2 regions of the Giesbergeria sinuosa genome follow, and region 1 is predicted to be linked to the other one. Evidence: predicted binding sites of a transcription regulator. Region 1 holds the regulator's gene; the other holds the start of a gene.

What was found. Region 1 encodes FNR, which switches genes on or off when oxygen is low (the NO sensors DNR and NnrR bind a similar motif). Its sites were predicted from a motif close to TTGATNNNNATCAA; they were not measured.
Region 2: ACFO6X_RS13240 (OmpW/AlkL family protein) is a predicted target of FNR. The motif match lies at 11,592-11,605, and genes of this name have one in related genera.

The regions. Positions count from the first base shown of each region.
Region 1 is NZ_JBHSHJ010000002.1:192,915-207,994, reverse strand. It holds gene ACFO6X_RS03600 (Fe2+-dependent dioxygenase) at 1-386, opposite strand, end outside; gene ACFO6X_RS03595 (TonB-dependent receptor) at 422-2,587, opposite strand; gene ACFO6X_RS03590 (SWIB/MDM2 domain-containing protein) at 2,865-3,185, opposite strand; gene fnr (fumarate/nitrate reduction transcriptional regulator Fnr) at 3,358-4,080, opposite strand; gene hemN (oxygen-independent coproporphyrinogen III oxidase) at 4,305-5,687, shown strand; gene ACFO6X_RS03575 (sulfite exporter TauE/SafE family protein) at 5,693-6,406, shown strand; gene ACFO6X_RS03570 (sulfite exporter TauE/SafE family protein) at 6,420-7,235, opposite strand; gene ACFO6X_RS03565 (cell division protein ZapA) at 7,569-7,955, opposite strand; gene ACFO6X_RS03560 (hypothetical protein) at 7,958-8,665, opposite strand; cobalamin riboswitch at 8,701-8,940, shown strand; gene ACFO6X_RS03555 (TonB-dependent receptor domain-containing protein) at 9,020-10,945, shown strand; gene ACFO6X_RS03550 (cobyrinate a,c-diamide synthase) at 10,942-12,291, shown strand; gene ACFO6X_RS03545 (bifunctional adenosylcobinamide kinase/adenosylcobinamide-phosphate guanylyltransferase) at 12,288-12,893, shown strand; gene ACFO6X_RS03540 (ABC transporter substrate-binding protein) at 12,869-13,756, shown strand; gene ACFO6X_RS03535 (FecCD family ABC transporter permease) at 13,753-14,820, shown strand; gene ACFO6X_RS03530 (ABC transporter ATP-binding protein) at 14,817-15,080, shown strand, end outside.
Region 2 is NZ_JBHSHJ010000012.1:24,244-39,323, forward strand. It holds gene ACFO6X_RS13185 (aliphatic sulfonate ABC transporter substrate-binding protein) at 1-999, shown strand, start outside; gene ACFO6X_RS13190 (methyl-accepting chemotaxis protein) at 1,075-2,802, shown strand; gene gspF (type II secretion system inner membrane protein GspF) at 2,948-4,177, shown strand; gene ACFO6X_RS13200 (5'-nucleotidase) at 4,191-5,096, shown strand; gene ACFO6X_RS13205 (hypothetical protein) at 5,115-5,552, opposite strand; gene erpA (iron-sulfur cluster insertion protein ErpA) at 5,721-6,086, opposite strand; gene rpsI (30S ribosomal protein S9) at 6,259-6,651, opposite strand; gene rplM (50S ribosomal protein L13) at 6,661-7,089, opposite strand; gene ACFO6X_RS13225 (serine/threonine protein kinase) at 7,295-9,136, opposite strand; gene ACFO6X_RS13230 (23S rRNA (adenine(2030)-N(6))-methyltransferase RlmJ) at 9,268-10,161, shown strand; gene ACFO6X_RS13235 (septal ring lytic transglycosylase RlpA family protein) at 10,173-10,793, opposite strand; gene ACFO6X_RS13240 (OmpW/AlkL family protein) at 10,908-11,522, opposite strand; gene metF (methylenetetrahydrofolate reductase [NAD(P)H]) at 11,633-12,499, opposite strand; gene ACFO6X_RS13250 (TlyA family RNA methyltransferase) at 12,496-13,497, opposite strand; gene ahcY (adenosylhomocysteinase) at 13,522-14,955, opposite strand; S-adenosyl-L-homocysteine riboswitch at 15,032-15,080, opposite strand, start outside.

The DNA.
Region 1 (15,080 bases):
TACTCTTGTGGCTCAGCCAGAAAAATCGTGCACGACAAGTCGCTACGCACCCATTGCTCAGGGTAATGCGAGCGCAACACAGCACCATCCACATGGTTGCCATAAAAGTTGCTGTCGCCGCTGTAACGATTGAACAGCGGGTTAAAAATCTTCTTGGGCAGGGCCGCTGAAAAGAACAAGGCATCGCGCTGCAACGCGGCCAGCACCAAGGCACGCAATTGCTGCGCTTGGGTGCTGTCTTGGGCCAATTGTTCGTTGCGCTTGTGCGCCAGCGCCTGTCCCCCCGCACTGCTGCGCCCGTCTCGCCAAGGGGCATCATCGCCCAACAAAGTGCGAGCAGTCTGAACCTCTTGCGGAGTCAGGATATTTTTCAGATGCAAAAACATACGGGGCAGACAGTGCGTTGTGTAGAAGATACCGCTTAGAAACGGGTCTTGAGCGTCAGTTGCACCGCACGGGCAGCACCGGGCGCATAGAACCCACGGTACAGGCTATCGGCATACAACTCGTCGCTCAAGTTGGTGATGTTGAGCTTGAGCGAGGTTTTCTCGTTGAAGCTGTATTCCACCATCGCATCAGCCGTGACAAAGCTGTCGGCCACCACTGCACGCGAGCCTTCCGGATTTTGCTTGCCACGGTAGTTCAAGCCAGCCCCCACACGCAACTGTGGTGTCACGGCGTAGGTTGTCCAGAAGCTGCCGCTGTGCTTGGGCGTCAGGCCAGGGCGGTCGCCCTTGACCTGGGCACCCCCACCGTTGGCGGCCAAAACCACATTGCTTTCGTCAATCTTGGCGCTGGGGATCCAAGTGTGGTTATAAAACACTTCCCAACGCGGTGTCACACGCCCGGCCAAGTTGAACTCCATCCCTGTGGCATGGCGCTTGCCCGACAACAATTGCTGGGTTGATGCGGTATCAGGGTCGGTGTTGCGTTCGTTGTATTTCTCGCTGTAGAACGCGGCCACCCCTAGGCTGGCACGCTTTTCAAACAGTTCAAACTTGCCACCAATTTCAAAATTGCGGCTTTTCTCTGCGGGGGTATTGGCTGTTTTTTCTGTGCCAGCATTCGGGTTGCCAAACTGGTAAGTGTCGCCCGACGTGTTGTACGAAGTGCCATACGACACATAGTACGAAGCCAGATCATTGGGCTGATACAAAGCACCAATGCGTGGGCTCCAGAGATCATCGGAACGGGCGTGGCTCAAGTCGGTACTGGTGTGGTACGACGCCTTGAAGTGGTCATAACGCAAACCTGCCACCAACTTGAACGCAGATGTCAGGCTCATCGTGTCTTGTGCGTACAAACTCACATTGCGCGCCGTGAAGCTGTTGTAAGCTGGCACGCCACGGGTGTCTGCACGCCAGTCGCCATTGTTGGGTGTGCCTACCGTCGTGTTCAAGCCACTGGGAGTTCCAGCAAAGTTCTGGTTGCGATCAGCGTCATCGTGGTAAACATCTACCCCGGCAATCAGTGCGTGCTTCTTACCCAGCCAGTCGAAGGTGTTGGTGTAATCACTTTGCAGTTGCGTCAAATCGCTACTGCCCACCCGACCCTTAGGGGTACGAGAGACCACCGTGCTGCTATTGATGTTTTCTAGCGTGGTGCCCGTGCCAAAGCGAATCACACTGGCCCACAAATCGCGTTCATAGGTGCCGTGGCGCAAACGGGTGTTCAGCTCGCCACGATCATCAAAACGGTGAATATGCGACAGCGTGACATACTTGGCCGAAGTGTTCAAATAATCACTGTTGAGGCCATAGTAATTCTTGGCAGGCAACGATGGGACGATCACGCCGTTGTCCAAAAACCAAGGATGGTTGTACGAAGGACGCCCCTGAATGTCCAAATAGTACAGCCCGACTGAGAACTCATCACGGGTGCCAATACCCCAACTGAAGGTGGGCGCAATGCCACGCTTTTTCTGCGTAGCACCGTGGTTGTCGGCGTTGTGCACCATGGCATTGACGCGCAGGGCTGCGTTTTCTCCCGTCTTGAAGTTAAAGTCGCCCGTCACGCGGTGTTCATTGCCCGTGCCAATGGTGTAACTGGCTTCGTGCTGATCCATCAACAATGGCGCCTTGTTGACTTGGTTAACCACGCCACCCGTCGAGCCCTTGCCAAACAACATGGAAGCAGAGCCTTTGAGCACTTCTACCCGGTCGTTGTTGAAAGTGTCGCGCTCGTACAGTGGGGCATCTTTCATGCCATCAATGTAGATGTCTCCTGCCTGGCCCAAAGAGAAGCCGCGCAAACGCACATCTTCTTCGCCGGTTTCGCCTGCCTGAAAAGTCACCCCCGAAGTGGTGCGCAGCACTTCACGGAAGTCGTCTTGGTTACGGTCGTCCATCAGGCGCTCAGTAAACACCGTGACGCTTTGCGGAATGTCGCGCAGTTCTTGCTGGCCTTTACCAATGGTGGTCTTTTTGACCTGCAAAGTGTCTTTGCTTTGGATTTGCACCGCTTCACGCACTGTCACCGCAGGCAAGGTGGCACTGGGCGCCTCGTTGGTCTGCGCCCAGCTGCCCATCGAAGTCGCCAACATCAAGGCACCCAGGGGGAGCAAAGGCTTGTCAAAACCTGCGGCCATACGGCCCGACAGCACAGCGGGCTGCAACTCGGGCATGGGGGTTGTTTTTTGCAAATGCGGTGCGGGTTTCTTTGCCAATTGGGCCTCCGTAGATAGGTCATTGCCATCGGCACCACCATTGGTGCCGATACAGGTACGAAGCAGTGGCTAGAAAAATTGGCTGTGCATCGTCGAACTGTCAATCTTAAATCAAATAACAAGTATTCTCATTCATAAGTAAAGTTCAGGCAAAAAAAAGGCCGGCAAAGCCGACCTGGTGTGCAAAGCGTGCGAACGCTTATTTCACATGCTTGCCGATCAGACCAGCCATTTCGAACATCGAAACTTGGGGCTTGCCAAACACCTTCTTGAGCTTGGCATCGGCGTTGATGTTGCGCTTGTTGGCTTCGTCTTGGAGCTTGTGCTCTTTGATGTAGGCCCACAGCTTGCTGATGATCTCTGTGCGGGGCAGGGGAGCCGCACCCACCACAGCGGCCAGTTCGGCGCTGGGGGTCAGGGGCTTCATGAAAGCCGCGTTGGGAGTGCGCTTTTTGGCAGCAGGCGCAGCCGCTTCAGCAGCGGGAGCGGCCTTGGCCGGGGCTTTTTTGGGAGTTGCCATGTTGGGTTTCCTTGTGAATAACGGGCAGTGTGAACCAGCGAAAACCAGTTTCTCCACTGGCTGGAGCGATGCTACTGGGAAAAAAAGGGCTTTCCAAGGGGAGGGGCGCTTTTTTTGCCACAAACTATGACAGAAACCCAACCAATAGCCTGCCTCAGATACGGCGCAGTGCTCAATGGCAAGCTTGTTGGTTATTGACAATGCGTTTGAGCGCATCGGTGCTAAGAATGCGCACATGGCGCTGACGCACTTCTACGATGCCATCTTCCACAAACTTGGAGAAAGTGCGACTAACGGTCTCTAACTTCAGGCCCAAATAGCTACCAATCTCTTCGCGGGTCATGCGCAACACCAGTTCTGACTGCGAAAAACCACGGGCGTGCAGACGCTGTACCAAATTGAGCAAAAAGGCTGCCAAACGCTCCTCAGCCCGCATGCTGCCCAGCAACAACATCACTCCGTGCTCGCGTACGATCTCACGGCTCATGATTTTGTGGACATGGCTTTGCAAGGCCGTGACCTCACGCGAAAGCTCTTCAATCCGGTCAAAGGGCATAACGCAAACCTCTGCATCTTCCAATGCAATGGCATCGCAGGTATGTCGGTCATTGACGATGCCATCCAGACCGATGACTTCGCCTGCCATCTGAAAGCCAGTGACCTGATCGCGCCCGTCCTCGGTAGCCACACAGGTTTTGAAAAACCCTGTGCGAATGGCATACAGCGAGGTAAATGCCTCGCCATTGCGAAACAAAGTGCCACCACGCTTGATTTTGCGCCGGGTAGCCACTACTTCGTCAATGCGTTGTATTTGTGCATCCGTCAATCCCAGCGGCATGCAAAGCTCGCGCAAGTTGCAGTTGGAACAGGCGACTTTGATGGTGTGTGGATTCATGGCGACTCGGAGCTACTTCAGATAAATCAGCCACACTGCCATCCCCTTGACCCGATTGCGCAGTAAGGCATTGCTGGGGCGGGAAAGATAGTGGACATGTTCAAATTATCGCCCATCCCCCACTGCTGCCAACACAGTGCGCCTTTGGTGTTTGCTCTTGACAGACGTCAACGCCTGTCTGGCCCATTTACGGCACAGTGCATTGGCACTTAAGGAATTTTCCCATGACCGTTGTTTCCCCCGAATTGCTGACCCGGTTTGATGTGCCCGGACCGCGTTACACCTCTTACCCAACGGCAGATCGCTTTGTGGAGGCTTTTGGTGCCAACGACTATGTGCTCGCGTTGCAACAACGCAGCGTGGGAACATCGGCCAAGGCGCTGCCACTGTCGTTGTATGTGCACATCCCTTTTTGTGAATCGCTGTGCTACTACTGCGCCTGCAACAAAATTATCACCCGGCACCACGACCGGGCGGAAGTCTATCTGCGCTACCTCAGCCGTGAGGTAGAACTGCATACCGCCCATTGTGGCAAAGGCCAAGTAGTGAGCCAGCTGCATCTGGGCGGTGGCTCGCCCACCTTCTTGTCAGATGAAGGTCTGCGCGAACTGATGGCGATGTTGCGCAGCCACTTTACGTTGGCTCCCGATGGGGAGTACTCCATCGAGATTGACCCGCGCACAGTAGATGCCGGGCGGCTGGCCTTGCTGGCCGAACTGGGCTTTAACCGCCTGAGCTTTGGCGTGCAAGACTTTGACCCCGAAGTCCAAAAGGCCGTACACCGCATCCAACCTGCCGAACAGGTGTTTGCACTGGTAGATGCGGCACGCGCCTTGGGTTTCGCCTCCATCAACATCGACCTGATTTACGGCCTGCCACGCCAAACACCTGCATCGTTTGAGCGCACCTTGGCCCAAGTGGCGCAGTTGCGCCCCGATCGCATCGCGCTGTATGCTTATGCCCACCTGCCCGAACGCTTCAAGCCACAGCGGCGCATCGTATGGGCCGATTTGCCAATGGCCTCTGCCAAGGTCGCCATGTTGGCACGCTCATTAGAGGCTTTTAGTGCAGCGGGCTATGTGTATGTGGGCATGGATCATTTTGCGTTGCCCGATGATGCGTTGGCCGTAGCCAAGCGCCAAGGACGCCTGCACCGCAATTTTCAGGGCTACAGCACCCAACCCGACTGCGATCTGATTGCACTGGGCGTATCGGCCATTGGGCGTGTGGGTGCCACCTACAGCCAAAATGCCAAAACTCTGGACGAATACTACGACCACCTGAACCAAGGTCGTCTGCCCATCGTGCGAGGCTTAGCCTTGACACGCGACGACTTGGTGCGCCGTGCTGTCATCATGGCCTTGATGTGCCAAGGCGAGCTGCTGTTTGAGCCCTTAGAAGCCGCTTGGCTGATTGATTTTCGCCAGTATTTTGCCGTCGAGCTAGGCGTGCTACAAGAAATGGCCGGCCAAGGGTTGGTGATTTTCAACGCCGATGGGGTGCAAGTCACAGAGATGGGCTGGTACTTTGTACGAGGTATTGCCATGACTTTTGACCGGTATTTGCAGGCCGACCGGAACCGAACACGGTTTTCCCGCATCATCTGAAGATGATGCTTTTTTCAGTGGCCTGGACGGCCTTGCTCATGGGGCTGGTCGGTGGGCCGCATTGTTTGGCTATGTGCGCAGCCCCTTGCGGTGCCGTGGTGGGTGCAGGCACCAACACCCCCCCCGAACAGCCCGTGCATTGGCAGGGCGCTCCACCACAACACCAGCGGCGTGTATGGGCTTACCACCTTGGCCGTCTGCTCGGCTATGCCGCTGTGGGCGCTCTGGCCGCAGTAGCAATGCAAAGTTTGGCTTGGCTCACAGTGCAAAGTGCGGCCTTGCGCCCGGCTTGGACGATGCTGCATGTGGGCGTGCTGGCTTGGGGGTTGATGATGGTGGTGTTGGCTCGCCAACCCGCTTGGGTAGAACAAACCGGACGGAGCCTCTGGCAGCGGGTGCGGCCTGTGGTGGCTAAACCGGGGGGCGTGTTTGCAACAGGTTTTCTGTGGGCCTTGATGCCCTGCGGTCTGCTTTACTCGGCCTTGTTAGTGGCCTCTCTCAGTGGCAGTGCAGTGTCGGGTGCCATCACTATGGCCCTGTTTGCCGTGGGCAGTGGCCTGTGGCTGGTGGCAGGGCCGTGGCTGTGGCTGCGTTTACGCCAGCGCCTCAAGGTGCATGGCGACCGTGGCACACGACTGGCAGGCATTTTGCTCTGTGGTGTGGCCTTATGGGCACTGTGGCTTGATGCCACCCATGGGCCAGAACTGTGGTGCAGTTGATGGCCCGGTTGCGTTACAACGCGGCATATCCCTTCCAAAACATATAAACCGCCAGCACCAGCAATAAGCTGGCAAAAACCCGCTTGAGTTGGCGCACAGGCAAACTGTGGGCCGCACGAGCGCCCAGAGGGGCCGTGAATACACTGCACGCGGCAATTACGCCCAAAGCTGGCAACCACACATAACCCATGGAATGTGCAGGTAGACCGGGCACCGAAAAGCCCCCCAGCACATAACCAGCCACGTTGAACACTGCAATCGGAAAACCCAAGGCGGCGCTGGTAGCCACAGCATTGTGGATGGGCACGTTGCACCAAGTCATGAAGGGCACGCTGATAAACCCCCCCCCAGCCCCCACCAACCCAGCCAAAAAACCAATGCCACTGCCAGCGGCTACCTGTCCTGCCACCCCTGGCATTTGTCGGGATGGTGCTGGTTTGCGGTCACGGAACATCTGCAATGCAGAAAAACCCACAAAGACCCCAAAAAACAGTGCCAAAAAAGACCCTTTAAGCAAGGAGAACACCCCCAAGCTGGCCGCCATCCCTCCCAAAGCGATACCGGGGGCCAACCGCTGAACCAAATCCCAACGCACAGCACCACGGCGGTGGTGCGCACGCACACTGGAGATAGATGTAAACAAAATAGTAGCCATCGCCGTGGCAATGGCCATCTTGACGGCCAAATCAGGAGATACAGCCCGCTCAGTCAGAAAATAGGTCAGAAAAGGCACCAACATCATGCCGCCACCAATACCGAGCAGTCCGGCAAAAAAGCCCGTACACAGGCCCAGCAAGGCCAACTCAACAATTAGCAGGGTATCGAACATAAATGGTGGGGGGGGGGATCAAGGGGAGCAGGCCCGCCTGACCAGAGGCTGCTGGGAGTGCCCCAGACACGATACAGACTGGGGAGGGCAAGACAATGAAGGTGTCTGCCAGTGCCACCGAACCTGCATCCTGAACCGGGGGTTCAGGGGGGCAAGGGCAGCCAGGTGTTGGGTTCATCTGACGCGAGACGATCACGCTCACCGGGCAATGTACCAAGCCCAGGCTCAATGAGCATTGGTTCAAGGAAATATAAAGCCCAGCAGCACCGCAGACAGGCCGATTGTAGCGGTACTGGGCGGCCATAGGCGCTGGCCCACCACAGCCACCACACCTCAACCGGGTGTGGTGCCGTCTTGCAGTGCCGTATCGAGGCGCTCCAACAAGGCCTGGCACTTGGCCTGCATTTCGGGGCCAGAGACGCTTTGTGCCAAGATAGCCGCCTCTTGGGCTTGCACCAGTGCATTGGCCGCAGCAGCTTCTGCCTGTTCAGCGCGCGTCAGGGCCGTCTTTTCGGCTACCGCCGCCTTGACCATCTCAAAAGCCAGATTGATAGCCGCCTGCACAGCAATTTGTTCACGCAACCGCACCTTGCCACCGTCACGGATCTGGGTCATGGCCTTGTCTACCCGTGCGGCGGCTTCCCGCAGGTAGGCTTCGCCACCTTCAGGGCAACTCAGCAGCAGGCTCTGCTGCATGATCTGCACCTCGATTTTCTTCATCATCATGCGCCACCCTCTTTCTCTGCGGGACTGGCTGGCAAGGTTTCCATCAAAGCATCCATGCGGGAGCGGGCCGTTTGCAGGCGGGATTTGAGCATGTCATGCTCACGGGTGAGGGCGCTGATCTGCTCGGCCTGCCCAGTGCTGGTTTGTTGCAAGGTGTCGCGCTCCTGGGTAAGGGCAGCAATTTGTGCCAGTTGTGCCTGCCCTGCCTGTTGCAAGGTTTGGCACTCTTGGCGCAAGGCAGTCACTTGGGTGGCCTGCTCGGTGCTGGTCTGCTGCAAGGCCGCATGGGCCTGCTGCAAGGCGGCATGCTCCTTGTGCAAAGCCGCCAGTTTTTCTGTTTGGGGTGCCGTATTGCGCAGCAATTCTTCATGCTGACGGGTCAAGGCGACCAATTGTTCTGTTTGGGCGGCGTGGACTTTCTGCAAGGCATCGCGCTCCTGCTCCAGATGTAGGCTCTTGGCCTCTTGCCGCAGTCCATCCTCTTGCAGGGCCGTATGGGCCTGGACGAGCATATCGTGCTCTTCCAGTAGCCGCACTATCTGTTCAGCTTGTTGCTCGCGTATCTTTTCCAGCGCCTGTCGATCACGGGCCAAATCGGCCAGCTGTTGCGCCTGCTGCTGCTGAGTCTGCTGAGACTGGGTCAGGCGTTGGAGCAGGTGCTCCACACGCGCGGTGATGAGATCGATGGTTTGCAAGGGGGCCATGCCTGCAATTGTAGGGTTGCCAGTGGCCAAAGCGCCGTAGAATCCGCGCCGTTGGTGCTCTTGGTGTGGTTCACATGCCGAAGTTCAACGGGAAGCAGGGAGGAAAGCCCCCATCAAGGGGGCTGCCGAGCCTGCGCTGCCCCCGCAACGGTCAGCGGACGAGTCCATGCCACTCTCTCTTCAGCCACACGCCACTGGATGCCTTGAACAAGCACTGGGAAGGCGCTGAAGGGTGCTCCGCCAGCCCGGATACCGGCCAACACGGTGGTCGCACATAGCCTTGGTGGCTAGTGTGGCTGTATCACCCAACGCTGGCGGGGAAGCCAGCACGGGTTGCATTCTGATTGTGTTCCCATGAAGATCTCTACCGTCCCAGGCTGCCCCAGCGTTGCCCTGAATGTGCGCCCTGTGGTTTGGGCCTGTGCCCTGTTGTCTGCACTGTCTGCACACGCACAACAAACCTCAGATGCCCCAGGCCCACTGCTATTGGCACAGAACCTGCACACACCCTCGCTGTCTGATGTGGTGGTCACGGCAACCCGCACGCCACAACCTTTGGCCGACTTGGTGGCCGACGTCTCCATTGTGGATCGCGAAACGCTTGAATCTAGTGGTGCCAGTGTGTTGGCGGATGTGCTGGCCCGGCTGCCGGGCTTAGAAATCTCGCGCAATGGTGGCCCTGGCAATGCCAGCAGTGTGTTTGTGCGTGGGGCTGAATCGCGCTTCACAGCGGTCTATATCGACGGCGTACGGGTGGACTCCCAATCGACGGGTGGCGCACAATGGGAACAGATTCCGTTGGCACAGATGGAGCGCATTGAGGTATTGCGTGGCCCGGCAGCGGCCGTGTATGGCTCAGACGCTATTGCTGGCGTGATCCAATTATTTACCCGCAAGGGCGAAGGCCCAGCCCAACCCATGGTTGGGGTAGGTTTGGGCAGCCAAGGCACACGCAAAATAGAGGCGGGCATCAGTGGCAGCACTGGCACCGATGGTGCCTTGGACTATGCACTGGGCCTGCACCGTACCACTAGCGATGGTTTTGATACCAAAACCAGCGGCAGCCACCACCCAGACCGCGATGGCTACCGCAGCACATCGGCCAATGCCCGCCTAGGCCTGCGCATCAACACGCAACACCGTTTGGATGCCACCCTGCTGGCGCAACGGCTCCACTCTGATTACGACGCTTTCAGCTACACCCCTGCTGCGCCTGCCGATGACCGCAATTTGCATCGCCTGCGCACGGCGGGTTTGAGCTGGCAGGCGCAATGGAGTGAGGCGTACCGCACGCGTCTCTCTGTGACGGAGGCGGCCAGCCGCTACGAAACCACGCCTTCGCCCTACCTGACAGAAACCACACTGCGTGGCTACCTATGGCAGCACGATTACCAATGGGGCGCACATCGCTTTAACGCAGCCCTCGAGCGCCGCGAAGACCAGCTCTACAACCCAGCTTTGGATGCTTGGGGGGTCACGCTAGACCGCCAACGTTCACAGGATGGGGTTGCACTGGGTTATGGCTACAACGCAGGGGGGCATACCGTACAGCTCAATGCCCGCCACGACAACGACAGTGAATTTGGGGGTCAGAACACAGGGAGTTTGGCCTATGGCTATGCCCTCACCCCCCAATGGCGAGCCACAGCCTCGGTGGGCACAGCGTTTCGGGCGCCCACTCTGTACCAGCGTTTTAGCGAGTACGGTGTCGCCACACTGCAACCAGAAAAAAGCCGCAACGCCGAAATTGGCCTGCGTTGGGCTGAAAAAAGCAGCACTTTCTCAGTGACGGCCTACCGCAACCGGGTACGCAATTTGATCTCCTTCGTAGGGACGGGTGCTTGTGCTTCTGATTTTGGCTGCTACGCCAACACCGCCCGCGCCCAATACGAAGGCGTGACGGTGGCAGGCTCCTACCGGCTGGCTGGGGTGCAGTGGCGCGGCTCAGTGGACTGGCAAAACCCCCGTGATTTAGACACCGGCAAACAGCTGGCACGCCGGGCCAAACGCCATGCCACCTTGGGCGCCGATACCCTATGGGCAGGCTGGAATCTGGGCGCAGAAATGCAAGCCTCGGGCCAGCGATTTGACACCATTGCCAACACTACCCGACTGGGGGGCTACACCCTCTGGAACCTGTATGCCAGCACGCGCATGGCACGCAACTTCACTTTGCTGGCACGCATTGACAACTTGGCCGACAAAGATTACCAGCTTGCCCGCAGCTATGCCACCCCAGGGCGTAGCCTGTATGTAGGCCTGAAATGGACGCCCCAATGAGCACCCGCTGCCCCGCACTGTTGATAGCTGCCCCAGCCTCGGGGCAGGGCAAAACCACCCTCACTGCCGCTTTGGCACGTTTGCACAGCCGCCAGGGGCGCAAAGTGCGCGTGTTCAAGTGTGGGCCAGACTTTCTCGATCCGCACTGGCATGAGCTCGCCAGTGGTGCCCCCGTGCATTCACTCGATGGTTGGATGACTGGCCCCGAAGATGTGGCGGCCCGGCTCCATGACGCCGCCCAAGAGGCCGATCTGATCTTGATTGAAGGGGTGATGGGCTTGTTTGATGGCAGCCCCAGCGCCGCCGAATTGGCACAGCGGCTGAATATTCCGGTGCTGGCGGTGCTAGATGCGGGAGCCATGTCCACCACTTTTGGCGCCTTGGTCTATGGTTTAGTGCATTACCAGCCGGGCTTGCGCTGGGCCGGGGTGCTGGCCAATCGCGTCGCTACGGAACACCATGCTGATTTGCTCCGAGCGGGGCTGCGCGACCCTGCCTTGTGGCAAGGGGCTTTGCAAAAAGTCACCCCGGCAGGAGACAGCTCGCTGCTGCCCGAACGCCATTTGGGCTTGGTGGCCGCCCATGAATTGGGCGATGCGCTGCAACGGCTCGATGCCGTGGCCGATGCACTGGCACAGACGCCGTTGGGCCAGCGTAGCTGGGAACAATGGCAAGCATGGGCGGCGGATTTTGCTGCGCCAGCCGCCAAGCCAGCGCCAGAAGAGGTACAGACTTGGCTGCAAGGCTGCACTGTGGCCGTGGCACGCGATGCGGCATTCAGCTTTATTTACCCAGCCAATCTGGACTGCCTGCGTGCGATGGGCGGGCAACTGGTGTTTTTCTCCCCTTTGGCCGGAGAGGGCTTGCCACCCTGCGATGCGGTGTGGCTGCCCGGTGGCTACCCCGAACTGCACGCTGCGGCCTTGATGGCCAATCATGCCGTGCAAGAGGACTTGCGCGCCCACTGGGGCGCAGGCAAGCCCATCTGGGCCGAGTGTGGCGGCATGGTGGCCCTGTGTGAAGGCATTACCGGCCACGATGGCCAGTTTGCCCCTCTGTGGGGGCTGTTGCCCGGTAAGGCCGTGTTGCAAAAACGGCTGGCAGGGCTGGGTATGCAGCAACTGGCGACTGACACAGGGGTGCTGCGTGGGCACACCTTTCACTATTCGCGGTTGGACAGTCCAGCGCCAGTACTCACGCGCAGCAGCCGCCCCGGCCAAGCTGTGGAGGAAAGCAAAGGCGAAGCCCTGTACCAACACGGTAGCCTGCACGCCAGCTATTTTCATGCTTGGTTTGCCTCCAGCCCACGCACTGTGGCCCGCTGGCTGGGTGGGGTGGACTTATGAGCTTGTCCATCGCCCGCAGCGAGCTAATCTTGGGAGGACAAAAAAGCGGAAAATCCCGCCGTGCCGAGCTATTGGCCCGCCATTGGCTGGATCAATCCCCCCTGCACCATGCCCTCATGCTGGCCACCGCCCAAGCGTGGGATACAGAAATGCAAGAGCGCATCCAGCGCCACCAGCAAGATCGGGCCATACGCGTACCGGGCATGACCACGCTCGAAGAGCCCCGCTACCTGGCACAAGCCCTGCAACAACACAGCAGCCCAGAAACGCTCATTGTGGTGGATTGCCTCACCCTCTGGCTCACCCACTGGCTGATGCCCGCCCATGATGCTTCATCAGACACCGCCCCGTTGGGAACCTGGCAAGAACAGGCCACCGCTTTTGGTGCTGCACTGGCACAAGCCCCCGGCCCAGTAGTACTGGTGGGCAATGAAATCGGCTTGGGCGTAATCCCACTGGGCCACGAGGTGCGGGCTTTTGTCGATGCACTGGGGCTGCTCAACCAGCAAGTGGCCCAAACCTGCCAGCGCGTCACGCTCATGGCCGCAGGCTTGCCACTGACCCTCAAGGATACGCCATGCAGTGGTTGCCACGCAGTTTGACCCGACTATCTGCGGTGTTGGCTTGGAGCGCAGCGGTGCTCAGTGTGCAGGCCCAGCCGATTGCATTGACAGATGATCGGGGCCATGCGGTGACGCTGGCTCGGCCCCCACAACGCATTGTCAGTTTGCTGCCCTCGCTGACGGAAACCGTTTGCGCGCTAGAACAATGCCACCGGCTGGTGGGCGTAGATCGCTACTCCGACTGGCCTGCCAGCGTACAAAAACTGCCCAAGGTGGGCGGTGGTCTCGACCCCAACATTGAGGCCATTGTGGCGCTGCGCCCCGATGTTGTTCTCATGGCTACGTCCTCGCGTGGCGCAGCACGGCTCGAATCGCTGGGAGTGCCCGTAGTGGCACTGGAGCCTAAAAGCCATGCCGACGTGCAGCGCGTACTGGGCAAAATTGGTCAAGTGCTGGCCGTGCCCGATGCCCAACGGCTGTGGCGGGTGATTGATGCTGGCGTGCAGGCCGCAGCACAATCGGTGCCCGTTGCGGCCCGCAACGCGCGGGTCTATTTTGAGGTCAACCGGGGGCCGTATGGTGCGGGTATGCAATCCTTTATTGGCGAAACCCTGACCCGCTTGGGCGCACGCAACATCCTGCCCGCCGCGCTGGGACCATTTCCTAAACTCAATCCAGAATATGTGGTGCGTGCCAACCCCGACTTGATCATGGTGGGGGCACGCAGTGTGGAAGGACTGGCGCAACGCCCCGGCTGGCAAGCCATGCAGGCACTGCAACAGCAACGTCTGTGCGTTTTTACGCCACCCGAGTTTGATATGCTGATCCGCCCCGGCCCACGCATGGCCGAAGGTGCTCGCCTCATGGCCCGTTGCCTGACGGACAAGGCCACCACCCGATGAGTGCGCCGCCGTCGCGTGGGCGCTGGTTGGCACTGGCGCTGCTGTGTTCTAGCCTATTGTTATTGCCATTGGGCACTGCCGTGGGCAGCACTGGGCTAGAGAATCTTTGGCCCACTCTCTGGGGCAATGAGTCCGACACCGCCAGCCGTACCATGGCTTGGCAAATCATTTGGGACATTCGCCTGCCCCGTACGCTGGGGGCGTGGTGCGCTGGGGCTTTGCTGGGGCTGGCGGGTGCTGTAGCCCAGGGCTTGTTTCGCAACCCGCTGGCCGACCCCTATCTGTTGGGCAGTGCCTCAGGGGCATCACTGGGGGTGGCCTTGGCTTTGGCGTTGATGGGATCGGGTATCGGCATGGCAGGGACGGGCATGGGCAGCTATGCGGTGTCGGTGTTTTCTGGGCACTGGCTGGTGCGCTTGGGCCTGACCGGGGCCGCCTTTGCCGGAGCAGTGCTGGCGGTGGTGCTCACGCTGGTGCTGGCACGAGGGGTACAACACACCTTGCGGCTGTTGTTGGCTGGGGTAATTGTTGGTGTTGTGCTGGGGGCGCTGACCTCACTCATCTTGCTGCTCTCGCCCGATTCGATGCAAGCGATGCAAGCCTTTTTGTTGGGTTCTACCGGCTTTGTCGGCTGGACGGCATGTCTGCTCATGGCCGGTACTTGGCTGCTGTGCCTGCTAGCCGCTTGGGCGTTGTCGCGGGTGCTGGATGGGCTGGCTTTGGGCGAATCCACAGCCCACAGTTTGGGCTTGCCGCTGGCCCCCTTGCGGGCTGCATTGGTGGGTGTGTTGGCGCTGGCAACGGGCACCGCCGTAGCCCAAACCGGATTGATCGCCTTTGTGGGCTTGGCAGCACCACACTTGGTGCGGGCAGTGGCTCCCGTACCCCACGGCCGGCTGATGGTGCTAGCCAGTGCTATGGGGGCGGTACTGCTGGCCGGTGCCGATTTGCTAGCCCGTGGTCTGATGGCACCGCAAGAGCTGCCGGTGGGTGTGCTCACCGCTGTATTGGGCGGGGTTTACTTGCTCTGGCTCATGCACCGACGCACTGGAGGACTGGGATGAGCACACCACCTCTCTGCGCCTTGCACGCCCAAGCCGTAGGGGTACAAATCGGGCAACGTGCCATCTTGCACGACCTGAATCTATCGTTGGCAGCCGGGCGGTGGACCAGCATGGTTGGCCCCAATGGCGCGGGCAAATCCACCCTGTTGCGGGCTTTGGCTGGCTTGCTGCCCTGCTCGGGCCAAGTGCAACTGCTAGGCCGCCCACTGCACCACTGGCCCCGGCGCGAACGCGCTCGCACCCTGTCATGGCTGGGCCAA
Region 2 (15,080 bases), on a different contig from region 1:
CATAGATCTAGTGCGGTACAAACCAGAAAAGAGGAAAATATGAAAGTTTACGGAAAAGTGCTAGGCTTGGTTGTTACTGGTGTTTTCTCGGTCATACCATTTTCTGCGTCTGCCGAAAACCCCAAAGAAATTCGGGTAGACTATGCGAGCTATTCTCCTACCAGTTTGGTAGTGCGAAAGATGGGCTGGATGGAAGAAGAATTCAAAAAAGACAATATTCCAGTCAAGTGGGTGTTCAGTCCTAGTAGCAGCAATGCGATTGATTTTCTGAAAAAAGGCAGCATTGATTTTGGTTCGGCTGCCGGATTGTCTGCTGTGATGGCACGCAGCAATGGAGCACCGCTCAAGGCTGTGTATGTGTTTTCCAAGCCAGATTGGGTGGCACTTACCATCGAGAAAGATTCGACCATCACCAGTGTCAAAGATTTGAAAGGCAAGAAGATTGCAGCCACCCCTGGCACAGATGCGTATAACTTCTTCCTTCGGACATTGGATATGAATGGCATGAGTAAAGCCGATGTCACGATTGTCAATTTGGCGCACTCGCTCGGACGCAAAGCACTTGAAAATAAGGAGGTAGATGCTTGGATGGCATTAGACCCCCATCAGGCAGCTTCTACCATTGAAGCGGGAACCAAGGTCTTGTACCGTAATCCTGATTTTTCTAGCTTTGGTTTCTTGAATGCCAATGAGTCGTTTGTGAGCAAGTATCCAGACACCGTCAAGCGTGTGATTCGGGTTTATGAAAAGGCACGTACTTGGGTTATTGCCAATCCAGAAGAAACAGCCAAGCTGATGTCTGAAGAAGCCAAGATCAGCCTGCCAGTGGCCAAGGCCCAGCTCAAGCGCAACGACTTTTCCAATCCCACCCCCGGTGCAACCCACATTAAATCCTTGAAGGCTGGGCTTCCTGTTTTGGTGCAAGAGAAGCTGGTGTCTTCAGAGGCCGTGGGCAACAAGGCGATTGATGAGCTGATCACCAGCGAATTCATGAAGTAAGCAGTAGAAAAAACCTTGATTACATCGCGGGCTGGCCCCGCGATGTCCATTTGCAGCACTGGGAGCATTGCAACGATGTCCATCGCAAAACGCTTGTATTTGACACTTTGTTTGTCTTTGATCGGCCTGATGTTGGTCGGGTTTATTGGTCATCTGAAGATGAACAAGGTTTATGAAGTTACCAATAAAGGTAATTTCAATACGGTTCCCAGTGTGTTGGTATTATCCAAAGCTATTGATGAATTTGGCCAACTGCGAGCACATACATCATTGCATGTTTTGAGTGCAGATGATAATGCAAAATCTGATATTGAAAAATATATCAAGGCAGATTATGAGAATGTGAAGGAGTCTCTCAAGGGTTACGAAGTGTTTGCTTCTGGTTCTGCCGATAGAAAAATGTTGGATCAACATCGGGCAGCATTAGAGGTTTACTACAAAGGGGTGCAGGGTGTTCTGGAGATGTCGCGTGGAAATTTATTTGATGAAGCGCGCGATCTGATCGTTAAAAATCAGCCCAACGAAATCAAATTGCGAGATTCTTTTGTTGAGCACATGAAGCTCAGTGATACTATATCTAAAGAGGTGGCTCAAGAAGGACGGTCTGAGATTTCTTCTGCCATTTGGGTGTCTGTGGTAGTGACATGCCTGATTGGTATTGTGGTGGGGTGGATGATTTTTGTCATTGCCCGTAATTTGATTCACCAGTTGAAGTTTGCCGGAAACTTTGCCAACACCATTTCAGCAGGTGATTTGACCAGCAAAATAGAAGTCAGATCCAATGATGAAACTGGGCAAATGATGGCGGCCATGAAGGCCATGAATGACAGCTTGGTAAAAATTGTCAGTGCAGTGCGCACTGGCACCGATGGCATTGCTACCGCATCGAGTGAAATTGCCCAAGGCAATAGCGATCTGTCTACCCGCACTGAAAGCCAAGCCAGTGCTCTGGAGCAGACGGCTGCTTCTATGGAAGAATTAGGCTCTACGGTGCGACAAAATGCCGACAGCGCCCGCCAAGCCAATCAATTGGCTGTGAATGCCTCAAATGTAGCCGTCAGGGGCGGCGAAGTGGTGGGGCAGGTGGTGGAGACCATGAAAGATATCAATGAGTCTAGCCGCAAGATTGCCGACATCATCAGTGTGATTGATGGTATTGCCTTTCAAACCAATATTTTGGCCTTGAATGCCGCAGTAGAAGCGGCCCGTGCTGGTGAGCAAGGACGCGGTTTTGCCGTTGTGGCCTCTGAGGTGCGCAGTTTGGCTGGCCGTTCGGCAGATGCAGCCAAAGAAATCAAAAGCTTGATCAATGCCAGTGTGGAGCGGGTCGAATACGGCACAGTGTTGGTGGACAAGGCGGGTGAGACCATGAACGAAGTGGTCAGTGCCATTAAGCATGTGACCGATATTGTGGGCGAGATCAGTGCTGCCAGCAGTGAGCAGGCCAACGGTGTAGCCCAGGTGGGCGAGGCAGTCACACTGATGGACCATGCCACACAGCAAAATGCGGCGTTGGTCGAGCAAATGGCTGCAGCCACTGCCAGCCTGAAGGCACAGGCCCAAGACTTGGTGCAGGCGGTGAGTGTGTTCAAGTTGGACTTCAGCGCGCAAAATGCCGCTCCGCGCCAAGCTGCGTTACGGGCAGCACCCGTGGCAGCACCATTGCCCCGCACCGGTGCGGCACCTCGGGTGGCTGCAGCCCCCAAACCAGCGGTGCCACACCAAGCCAGTAAGCCCGCCGCATTGATGAAGCCAGCACCTGGTAAAACCAAAGCAGCCGAGGACGACTGGGAAAGCTTTTGAGTATTCGCCACAGTTCCCGCCCATGATTGGTGGGGTGTGGCGGGCGTGCATGTGCCTGCAAGGCAGCGTCTGGTCATAAGGTTGGGGGCGTCAGCCGCTACCATGCACGGCTTGACGCTGTGTCCTGAACGCCCAACTGCTGCCTATGCCCGCTTTTTCTTTTGAAGCCCTGGATGCCCAGGGCCAGACCCGCACTGGTGTGCTGGAGGCCGATACGGCCAAGGCTGCACGCAGCCAGTTGCGTGCCCAAGCTCTGGTGCCCTTGGCCGTGGCACTGGTGGAAGTCGGCTCTGTGGGTGGCAGTACGCCATCATGGAGCCAGCGGCTTTTGACCCGTCCGGTGTTTGATGCCACGGGTTTGGCGGTGTGGACGCGCCAATTGGCGGGATTGGTGGTGTCTGGTCTGCCGTTGGAGCGGGCACTCACCGCTTTGGCCGATGAGGCCGAAGACGAACGCCAGCACCACTTGCTGGCTGCTTTACGGGCCGAAGTGAATGCAGGCGCTAGCTTTGCCCGCGCTTTACAACAGCACCCACAGGAGTTTTCTGATATTTACAGTGCCGTCATTGGTGCGGGAGAAGCCAGTGGCAGCCTAGGGCTGGTGCTGGAACGTCTGGCCGATGATCTGGAAGAACGCCAAGCCTTGCGCGCCAAGCTGATGGGGGCTGCACTCTATCCCGCCATCGTGACCTTGTTGGCCCTGGTAATTGTGCTGTTTTTAGTGACCTATGTTGTGCCCCAGGTAGCGAGCGTGTTTGCTGGCACCAAACGGGCTTTGCCCTTTCTCACGGTGGCCATGTTGGCTTTGAGTAGCGCAGTGCGCCAGTACGGTGGGGCATTGCTACTGGTGCTGCTTTTGGGGGCTGTAGGTTGGCGCTGGATGCTGGCGGGGGAGGTATTCCGACAAAAGGTAGATGCGGCTTGGTTGCAATTGCCTTTGTTGGGGCGCTTGGCACGCAGTTATAACGCCGCTCGTTTTGCCAGCACCTTGGCTATGTTGGCTGGTGCGGGAGTTCCCATTTTGAAGGCTTTGCAGGCGGCGGCAGAGACACTGAACAACCGCGCTATGCGCGCCGATGCACTGGAGGCGCTGGTGCTGGTGCGTGAGGGTGCGCCGTTGGCGTCGGCATTGGCCCAGAAAAAGCGTTTTCCGGGGTTGGTAGCCATGTTTGCCCGGTTGGGTGAGCAGACGGGGCAGTTGCCTCTAATGCTGCAACGGGCAGCCCAGCAACTCTCTGCCGAGGTGCAGCGCCGTTCCATGCAGTTAGCCACCATCTTGGAGCCTGTGCTGATTGTGACGATGGGGCTGGTGGTGATGCTGATTGTGCTGGCCGTGCTATTGCCCATCATTCAACTCAACCAATTTGTCAAATAACTGTTGCTAAGCCATGAGTGCCTCTTTGCAAAACCAGTTGGTGGTCGCTATTTCTTCGCGGGCCTTGTTTGATTTTGAGGAGGAAAACACGGTTTTTGACCGTGATAACGATGCCGCTTACCGGGCCTTGCAGCGCGAGCGCCTAGAGGTGGCCGCATCCCCAGGGGTCGCTTTTTCGCTGGTGCGCAAGCTGCTGGCTTTTAATACACCAGAGCAGGCACGGGTCGAGGTGGTGCTGTTGTCGCGCAATGATCCCGTCAGTGGTTTGCGGGTGTTCCGTTCTTGCCAAGCCCACGGGTTACCCAGTGTGCAGCGTGGTGTTTTTACCCAAGGGCGTGAGCCTTTCGGTTATTTACGGCCTTTGGGGGCACATTTGTTTTTGTCTGCCAATGAGGCCGATGTGCGCCAGGCGCTGCACTTGGGCTACCCTGCTGCACGGGTGTTGACTGAATCAGCCCAAGCAGGCAACGCCCATCCGCAAGAAGTGCGTATTGCGTTTGATGGTGATGCCGTGCTGTTCTCAGACGAGGCCGAGCGCGTGTTTCAAGCCCAAGGACTCGATGCCTTTCAGCGCCACGAGAGCGACAAAGCGGCCCAGCCTTTGCCCGAAGGCCCATTCAAGCCCTTGCTGGCCGCCTTGCACCGCTTGCAGCAGGCCAGCGGCAGCAGTGGGATGCGCTTACGCACGGCCTTGGTCACAGCACGCAGCGCCCCGGCGCACGAACGCGCCATCCGCACCCTGATGGATTGGAACATTGCCGTAGATGAAGCCATGTTTTTGGGCGGCCTGCCCAAGGGCGAATTTTTGCGTGAGTTTGAACCGGATTTTTTCTTTGATGACCAAACCGGCCATGTGACCTCTGCGGCTCGCCATGTACCAGCAGGCCATGTCAGTAGTGGGATTGCCAACGTGCCGTGACCCAGGCACTCAGGGCCACTACAGCCCCCCAGTGCGCTTGACCTTGGGGTCGGAGTAGGTCAGGTCGGCATCGTTCTTGGCTTGCAAGGCCATACGCTCTTGCAAGGTCATTTTGTTGATCTCTTGGGCCATCTCGATGGCGGTGCCACTGGCTCGCCACATGGACTGGATAAAGTCCAGTAACTGCTTGTAAATGGGCTCTGGCTCCGGTTCTGGAGGCAGCTCCTGCACCAGTTTTTTCTCTTCTGGTGTTGTCCAGTCGCGGTTAGGCCCATCGGTGTCGGAGGGCTTGTCGGGTGTTTTGACGATGGCCCCCTCACCGAGCCGATCCATCGATTCAACTGGGTTGGGATTGTTGATGGGGCGCACGGGCACGGCCCCGGACGCGCCGGTGGTAGACAGATCAGAGCTGATCGTGCGCCACGATGGTGATCGGTCAACGGGAGGAATTTGCATGGCGATGCCCCGTAGCAATGATGGGTAAAAACCGGCGGCCCCACAGAAGGCTTTATCGCCGTCTCGTATTGCTATAACGGCAGATCATCGCAAAAATGAAGCCTTTTTTCAGGATGTCCCCATTTTCATCCAGCAGGTAGCAAATTGCACTCCTTTTGGAGTGCCTACTCAGGAGAAACTCGAGCCACAGCCACAAGTGGTGGTGGCATTGGGGTTTTTGATGACGAACTGTGCGCCTTGCAAGTCTTCTTTGTAGTCGATCTCGGCACCCACCAGATATTGGTAGCTCATGGCATCAATCAGCAGCGAGACGCCATTCTTGGTCATAGTGGTGTCGTCGTCATTGACGATTTCATCAAAGGTGAAACCATACTGAAAACCCGAGCAGCCACCACCTTGCACAAATACACGCAGTTTGAGGTCGGGGTTGCCTTCTTCGGCGATCAGGTCGGCTACTTTGGCGGCGGCACTGTCGGTAAAGAGGATGGGTGCGGGCATTTCTTCGGTTTGGGGGGCTTGGGCTACAGCACTCATGGGGAATCTCCGGGATTTTGGGAACGCACCCAAATACTACTTAAAAACAGTCGGCCATTCAGGCGGACGGCACTTGCCATCCATCTGCCTAGGGTCATTACTGAGACCCCACCAACAACAAAGCCGCCCTAGGCGAACCTTGGGCGGCTTGGGTAGCAGGCAAAAAAGCGGATTAACGCTTGGAGAACTGCTTGGCGCGGCGTGCAGAACGCAGACCGACCTTCTTACGCTCGACTTCACGGGCGTCACGAGTGACGAAACCAGCTTGGCTCAGTGCGGGCTTGAGCGTGGCATCGTAGTCGATCAGGGCGCGGGTGATGCCGTGGCGGGTAGCACCGGCTTGGCCGGATTCACCACCACCGTGGACATTGACTTGCACGTCGAAGGTCTCGACATGGTTGGTCAGTACCAGCGGTTGCTTGGCAATCATGATGGAGGTTTCGCGACCGAAGTAGGCTTGGACGTCCTTGCCGTTGATCGTGATTTTGCCAGTGCCTTTTTTCAGGAATACACGGGCTACGCTGGATTTGCGACGGCCAGTGCCGTTGTTCCATTCACCAATCATCTCGGCTCCTTAGATTTCCAGCACTTTGGGCTGTTGGGCGCTGTGCGGATGCTCGGCACCGCCATACACCTTCAGCTTTTTGATCATGGCATAGCCCAGTGGGCCCTTGGGCAACATGCCCTTGACAGCCTTCTCCAGTGCGCGGCCAGGGAACTTGGCTTGCAGGTCACGGAAGTTGGTGGCTGTGATGCCGCCGGGGTAGCCAGAGTGGCGGTAGTACACCTTGTCCAGGTTCTTGGTACCGGTGACCTTGAGCTTGGCAGCGTTGATGATGACGATGAAGTCACCAGTATCGATGTGAGGTGTGTAAATGGCTTTGTGTTTGCCGCGCAGACGGAGGGCAACTTCGCTGGCTACCCGTCCGAGCACCTTATCGGTGGCGTCAATCACAAACCACTCGTGCTGCACGTCAGCGGGCTTGGCGCTGAAAGTTTTCATGCTGTGTTTCTTTCGAGGGTTTGACCAGCCTGAACAGGGGCTGGCGTCCTGGGGACTCTTTTCCACGGTCGGTGTTTCTCTGGAGGAAACCTCTTAGGTGGTATAGGCAAAGCAGGTGTTGAACCACTGATTACCCTTCGCCGCGGAGTCGCGCAAACGCTGCGAAGCCCGCGATTATATAGCGCAGGCTATTTGACGGGTAGTCTTAATTGGATGAACGTACTTCCAGCGGCTCCATCTGCTTGCGAAACTCCACACAGGCGGGCAAATTGACAAAAGCGGGTTGGCGGCACTCCCGGCGCAGGCACATGCTGCGGGTTAATACACCGCTGTCTTCGCACAACGCTGGCGCAGGCTTGGGGGGGCTGGGGGCGTGGGTTACAGGGGCTTCTGCCGCCGGGGCTGTTGGGGCTGGGGCCGGTGTGGTAGTTGCAGTGGCCGTGGCTGTGCTGGTGGGCTTGCGGTTGGGAGGCGGTTTGGGCGGGGCGTTTTGCGACAGTGCCCGTGGGTCGGTTTTCTCAACAAAGGCTGGCGCTGGGCCTTCTGGCAGCACTTCGGCGGTGGGGACTGCTGGTTCAGGCGGGGGCGCTGGCGTGGTGGTTGGAGCGGGCGTGGGAACGGGGTCTGCCTTCTCGGTGATGATGTCTTCGACGGGGGCTGTGGCCTTGGCTGGGCTGCGGCTTGCATACGCTCCGATCCCGGCAGTCACTGCCACCGCCACCGCAGCCACGGCCGCCCATATTACCCAGCGGCGCCCAGCCTTGGTAGGGGCCGCAGCTGGTGTGCTGGTGGTGTGGGGGCGCCGTGAGGCCCGCTCGGGCCAACTCGACTCCAGCCCGATAGGTTCGGGGGGCATCTCTTGGATGAGGGTGTCTGGCCCATGCATGAGCAGGGTGTCCTGCACGTCCTCTAGCAAGATGGTGTCGCCAGCATCGGCCATTGGGCGGCTGTGCGAGGAGGTTGCGGGGGCGGGGATTGGGCCGGCGCTGACGGCCTTGGGTGAAGACAGGTCTACCGTTGGAATTGGGCCGGCGTTGGGCTGGTCGGTGGGCTCCACCCAAATGTCTCCCAAAGCGGCCCGAAAGTCAAAGGCACCCAGTGGGGCTGGGGCAGTTGTCATCTCCAGCAGTTGCAGCAAGGCATCGATGCTTTGGGGCCTGTCTTGTGGGCGCAGTGCCAAGGCTTGCGTGATGCCATTGACGAAGGCCGGTGAGTAGACCTGACCAAACTGTTGCCCCACAGTACGGGCTACACGGGCAAAGGGCACCATGCGGTCACGAATGGCCCGCAGGGTGGATGGCTCGGGCATGTCATTGCACAGGCACCCATAGACCACGGCGGCCAGTGAGTACAGATCGCTCCACGGGCCTTGCGGCAGGTCGGCATCTCCGCTGGCATATTGTTCAATGGGCGCGTAGTTGACCTTGAGTACGGCGGTGTGCTTGCGCTCACGGTCGTTGATGGCGTGGCGTGCTGCGCCAAGGTCTAGCAGCACTGGGGGGCCAGCATCTTGCAAGAAGATGTTGTCGGGCGAGATGTCACGGTGCAGCGTGTGCCCCTCATGCAGTGTGCGCAGGGCGCCCAATACCGACCACAGCACTTGGCGCAGCCAAGCCTCGGAGGGGGGGGCACGCATTTGTAATCGTGCTTGCTTGAAAGTCATGCCGCTGTACAGCGGCATGACCATGTAGGCGGTATGGTGGGCCTCCCAGAAGCGAAACACCTTGACCAATGAAGGGTGGTCAAATTGGGCCAGCATCCGCGCCTCTCCCATGAAGGAGCGTAGCCCGGCTTCAAAGGCGGGCACATCGGCCAGCGCCCGCACTGCCACAGACAGATCTTGCGCACGCCCTGCCAACGCTGCAGGCATGTATTCCTTGATCGCCACAGAGCGGTGCAGGGAGTGGTCGAAGGCTTGGTACACCATGCCAAAACCACCCACGCCCAGCAGCGCAAGAATCTCGAACTCACCCAAGCGTGTCCCCGGGGGCAAAGCATCCGCATGGTAAATGGCGGATACGGGGGTGCTGGGGGAGGGTTCGGACATGGTGGCGGCTACCAGAGGGCAAAAGAAAAGGGCATCAAGAACAATCAGCGCAGATGCCGTAAAAAAGCGCCATCATCCATGATAACGATGAAAAAATGCTGATCCAGCGCAGTGATCGTTACCATAGGGCCATGTTCAGTTATCGCCATGCCTTCCACGCAGGCAACCATGCCGATGTGCTCAAGCACACTGTGCTGATTGCCGCCCTGCAACACCTGACCGAAAAAGAGGCCGCCCTGATGGTGCTGGACACCCACGCGGGTGCGGGCCTGTACCGTCTTGATGGAGATTACGCCAAAACCAGCGCCGAGGCTGCCGATGGTATCCAACGCTTGACGGTGCCGGGTGCGGCCCATGTGCCATTGGCTCCGGCATTGCAGTCCTATATCGATTTGGTACGTTCTTTTAACGCGGGTGCCAGCACCAAGATCTATCCGGGTTCGCCTTTCATCATCCAGCGGCTGCTGCGCAGCCACGACAAACTCAAACTGTTTGAGTTGCACCCCTCAGACATGCGTGCCTTGGTGGGCAATGTGGCCCAACTGGAGGCAGGCCGCCAGGTGGCTGTGCTGCACGAAGACGGTTTTGAAGGGGTGAAGAAGTTTTTGCCCCCACCATCGCGGCGTGCGCTGGTGTTGTGCGATCCGAGTTACGAGATCAAGACCGATTATGGCAAGGTGCTCGATATGGTGCAGGATGGTCTCAAGCGTTTTGCTACGGGCACCTATGCGATTTGGTATCCGATCATTCCACGCCCCGAAGCGCATGATTTGCCCCGGCGCCTCAAGACGATGGCCCAGAAGGCGGGCAAGAGTTGGCTGCACGCCACACTCACTGTCAAGTCCAGCAAAATCACCGAAACCCTAGAAGGTCAGAGCAAACGCCCAGGCTTGCCAGCCAGTGGTATGTTTTTGATCAACCCACCCTACACGCTGAAAGAAACGTTGAAGGAGGCGTTGCCGCAAATGGTGCAGTGGTTGGGGCAAGACCGCAATGCTGCCCACACCTTAGAGTCGGGCAGCTAGAGGTGGGCCGCTTAGTCTGACTCCGGTGGTGGACAAGTGCTATCGTCGTCGGGCAAGGTATGCAGGGTCACAGGCTTGGTGCCAAGCTGAACCATGCCCAAGGCTTCAGCCGCCGCGCGGCTGATATCGATGACACGCTTGCCACCATGTGGCCCCCGGTCATTGATGCGCACGACGACCTCACGCCCGGTGAGGGCGCTGCGCACACACACCCTGGAGCCAAAGGGCAGGGTGGGGTGGGCCGCCGTGAAATCGTGCATGTCGAATAATTCGCCACTGGCGGTGCGTTTCTTATGCTGTTTGGCGCCGTACCAAGAGGCCAAGCCATATTCCTGCGGAAACTGCAAATCTACTTGGGGCAAGCCGGTAGCTTCTGGTGCCGTTTTGCCTGTGCTGTCGGTGCCGATGAGATCGCTTTGCACCGGCACGACCAATGCTCCAGCGTCAGGCACCTTGAGGCCTAGAGCCGGGGGCGGTGGGGTGGTGGTGGCGCTGGGGGAGTCTTCCTCCGGCGGCGGTGGCGTGGTGGAGTCGTTGGCGCTGGCGATGCCTGCTCCCAGCGTCAGTAAAGCATAGATCAGCAGTTGCACGGGGCGACACCGCCACCATCGGATAGTTGGCAACAGGGACATGCGCCAGGGCCTTTCCAAAAAAGCAGGGGCGCTGATGGTAGCGCAGTGGATAGGTGCCCCATACCCAGAAAAAATCCCGCACAAGGCGGGATGGACAGGCCAACAGTGGGGGGCTTAGAAGCGCCAGCCCAGACCGATGCCGAACAGTACGGGATCGACCTTGAATTCACCCACATTCTTGCCAAAAGAGGACACATCGGTACGGATTTGCACCTTTTTCACGTCCAAATTCAGGTACAGATTGTTGCCCAGTGGAATATCAACACCGGCTTGAATAGCCAAGCCCCAGCTGTTCTTGTCTACCGAGGGGTTGAGGGCGGCGGCCACCGTAGGCGCGAAGTTCACACTCGACAGGCGGGTGTAATTGACACCAGCGCCCACATAGGGCTTGATCTTGCCCAGATCGGTAAAGTGGTACTGTGCTGTCAGGGTGGGAGGCAGGTGCTTGAAGGAGCCGATAGCACCACCATTGGAGTACAAGGTGTGTTTTTGTGGCACGGTCAGGATCAACTCGACAGCCAGATTTTTGGTGTAGAAGTAAGTGAAATCAACTTCTGGCAGCCACTTGTTGTTGACGGACAGGCCCAGAGGTGTCGAGTCGCCGTTGCTGCTGTCCAGATGCACAGCACGGGCACGCACCATCCAGGAGCCTTCGGTGATTGGTTGTGCAAACGCGGAGGACGACAACACGGTACCCAGCAGGGCGGCGACCAGGGTAGTTTTTTTCATGAAGGAAATCCGGAAAAACCAGGGAACATTCCCTAGGCTGGATTGGAAAACGCTACGCCCGGATGGTGCTTGACATGCGTCAAGCACCATGCTGGCTGGGTAAAAAAACATCACTGTGCTAGGCCGAGGCGCTGGCAAATTTCCAGTGTGGCTGTGCTTTGGTTCATGGTGTAAAAGTGCAAAGCAGGTGCCCCGCCTTGGCGCAGTTGTTCGCACAATTGGGCGACTACATCCAAGCCAAAGGCTTTGATGCTGGCGGTATCGTCGCCATAGGATTGCAGGCGCAGGCGAATCCAACGTGGCACCTCTGCCCCGCAGCTATCGGCAAAGCGCAAGATGCCGCTGGAGTTGATGATGGGCATGATGCCTGGCACCACGGGTATGTCAGCGCCTAGCCGGTGTGCGTCATCGACAAAGCGGAAATAGGCATCGGTATTGAAAAAGAATTGTGTGATTGCCGAATTGGCCCCGGCCTTGACTTTGGCCACATAGGCTTGCAAGTCGGCTTCTGGGGATTTGGCTTGTGGGTGCATCTCGGGGTAGGCTGCTACCTCCAAGTGGAAGTGGTCGCCGGTTTCGGCGCGGATGAAAGCCACCAGATCGGCGGCATAGCGAAATTCACCCATACCACCGTAGCCGCTGGGCAAATCGCCGCGCAAGGCCACTAAGCGCCGCAGTCCCATCGATTGGAACAGGGCCAGCTTTTCGCGCACCGAGTCGCGCGAAGCGCCCACACAGGTGAAATGCGAAGCGCCTTGTTGGCCCTCGTCTAAGATGGCCTGTACGGTTTGCAGCGTGCCGTCTTGTGTCGAGCCGCCCGCGCCGTAGGTGACGGAGCAGAACTCGGGCCGCAGTGCATACAGTTGCTGGCGCACGGCACGCAGCTTCTCAGCCCCCTCGGGAGTTTTGGGTGGGAAAAATTCCACACTCAGCGGCAATGCGCTAACAGCAGAAGAAAGGGGTTTGGATGCGCTCATGCCGCCCTCCGAGCAGAAATAAAGAATTCGCGGTTGCCATCACCGCCAGCAATCGGGCTATCTAGCCACGTTTGCACTGGCAACCCAGCACTGGCGCAAGCCTCGCGGAGGCGCTGCTCCACCACCGGATAGAGGCTGGCATCGCGCACAATGCCACCCTTGCCCACTTGGCCGGGTTGCAGTTCAAATTGCGGTTTGACCAACATCAGCAGCGTGCCACCGGGAGCCAGCAAGGGCACCAAGGCCGGTAGCACCAAGGTTAAAGAGATAAACGACAAATCACCCGTGATGAAGTCAAACTCCGGCGTGATGTTGACGTCTTCTAGCCCAGCACGGCGACGGTGTTGCACCGGCAGCGTGCCCGCTTGACGGGCTTGCTGTTTGGCGGCCCGCTCGGCTTTGAAGGCTTCGATATCGTGCTCTTTGGCATCATCGCTGTCGTCGTAGGCTTCATCGACCACACCGCCATTGCGCATCCAGCTGTACGGGGCCACGGGCTGGGTGTCGTTGTCTTCGGGGTCTTCTTCCACCACTTCAGACAGCGCCAATTCGCAGGCCGCTTGCAGGCTCTCGGCGGTCAGGTGGCGGGCGTTCAGCCCTTCCACACAGACCACCCGCGCATCTTGGCGCAGGCGCTCATGCAACTGGCCGTGGCCCACGTCCACGCCAATCACTTGGGCTGCGCCTTGTTGCAGCAGGCAATCGGTAAAGCCGCCGGTGCTTTGGCCTACATCCAAGCAGCGCAGCCCGGCCACGGAAAAGCCCGTGGCGGCCAGCGCCCCTTCGAGTTTGAGACCACCGCGCGAGATGTATTTGGCCTCGGCGCTATCGAGTAACCGCAACTCGGCCATGACTGGGATTTCATCGCCGTTTTTGGCCACTTTTTGCCACGGCGCAAAGGACGACAAGCGCCACTCCACCCCGGCTGCAATCAGCCGCTGCGCTTGCGAGCGCGTGGCGGCATGGCCTTTTTCTACCAAAAAAACATCTGCACGCATAGCGGGTCACACTCTCTGGTTGGCTTAGTAGCGGTAGCTGTCGGCCTTGTAGGGGCCGTTTTTCGGTACGCCAATATAGGCGGCTTGGGCATCGGTCAGCTCGGTGAGCATGGCACCCACTTTTTTCAGGTGCAGGCGGGCCACTTTTTCGTCCAAATGCTTGGGCAACACATAGACCTTACCGGCTTGGTATTGCTCGGGCTTGGTGAACAGCTCAATTTGGGCGATGGTTTGGTTGGCAAACGAGGCGCTCATGACAAAGCTGGGGTGGCCGGTGGCGCAGCCCAAATTGACCAAACGGCCCTTGGCCAGCAGGATGATTTTCTTGCCATCGGGGAACTTGATGTGGTCTACCTGCGGCTTGATTTCTTCCCACTCGTATTGCTCAATCGAGGCCACATCGATTTCGTTGTCAAAGTGGCCGATGTTGCAGACGATGGCTTGGTCTTTCATCGCCACCATGTGTTCGTGGCGAATCACATCGCGGTTGCCGGTGGTGGTGACGAAGATGTCGGCCTTATCGGCGGCGTATTCCATCGTGACCACTTTGTAGCCTTCCATCGCGGCTTGCAGGGCGTTGATGGGGTCAATCTCGGTCACCCAGACTTGGGCGCTCAGGGCGCGCAGGGCTTGGGCGCTGCCCTTGCCCACATCGCCATAACCGGCCACACAGGCGACTTTGCCGGCAATCATCACATCGGTGGCGCGTTTGATGCCGTCCACCAAGGATTCGCGGCAGCCGTAGAGGTTGTCAAACTTGCTCTTGGTGACGGAGTCGTTGACGTTGATGGCGCGGAACAGCAGCGTGCCCTTGGCCGACATCTCGTTCAGGCGGTGGACGCCGGTGGTGGTTTCTTCGGTCACGCCGATGATGTCAGCCGACTTACGGGTGTACCAAGTGGCATCTACCGCCAGTTTGGCGCGGATGGCGGCAAACAGGATGGTTTCTTCTTCGCTGGTGGGCTTGTCCAAAACGGACAGGTCTTTCTCGGCGCGCTGGCCCAAGTGCATCAGCATGGTGGCATCGCCGCCATCGTCCAAAATCATGTTCGGGCCTTCGCCGGGGGTGCCGGCTGCGCCAAACTCAAAAATGCGGTGGGTGTAGTCCCAGTAGTCTTTGAGCGATTCACCTTTGACAGCAAACACGGGCGTACCACCATCGGCAATGGCAGCGGCGGCGTGGTCTTGGGTGCTGAAGATGTTGCACGAGGCCCAACGCACTTGTGCGCCCAGTGCTTCCAACGTTTGAATCAGCACCGCCGTTTGAATGGTCATGTGCAAGCTACCGGTGATGCGCGCGCCCTTGAGGGGCTGGCTGGCGGCAAATTCTTCGCGGATGGCCATCAGGCCGGGCATTTCGGTCTCGGCAATGCGAATTTCTTTGTGGCCCCAAGCGGCCAAGGTGATGTCGGCAATCGCGCAATCGGCGTTGGCAAAGGTGGAAGAAGGTGCATTCATGGGCGGCTCCAAACAGGGGTGAACAAACCACTGGCCGACACGGAAATTGCAGAAAAGAAAAGCTCACCGCACCGGAAGTGGATGAGCGTCGTTGCTAGGGTGGGTTCCGAGCCTCACGCCCCGCT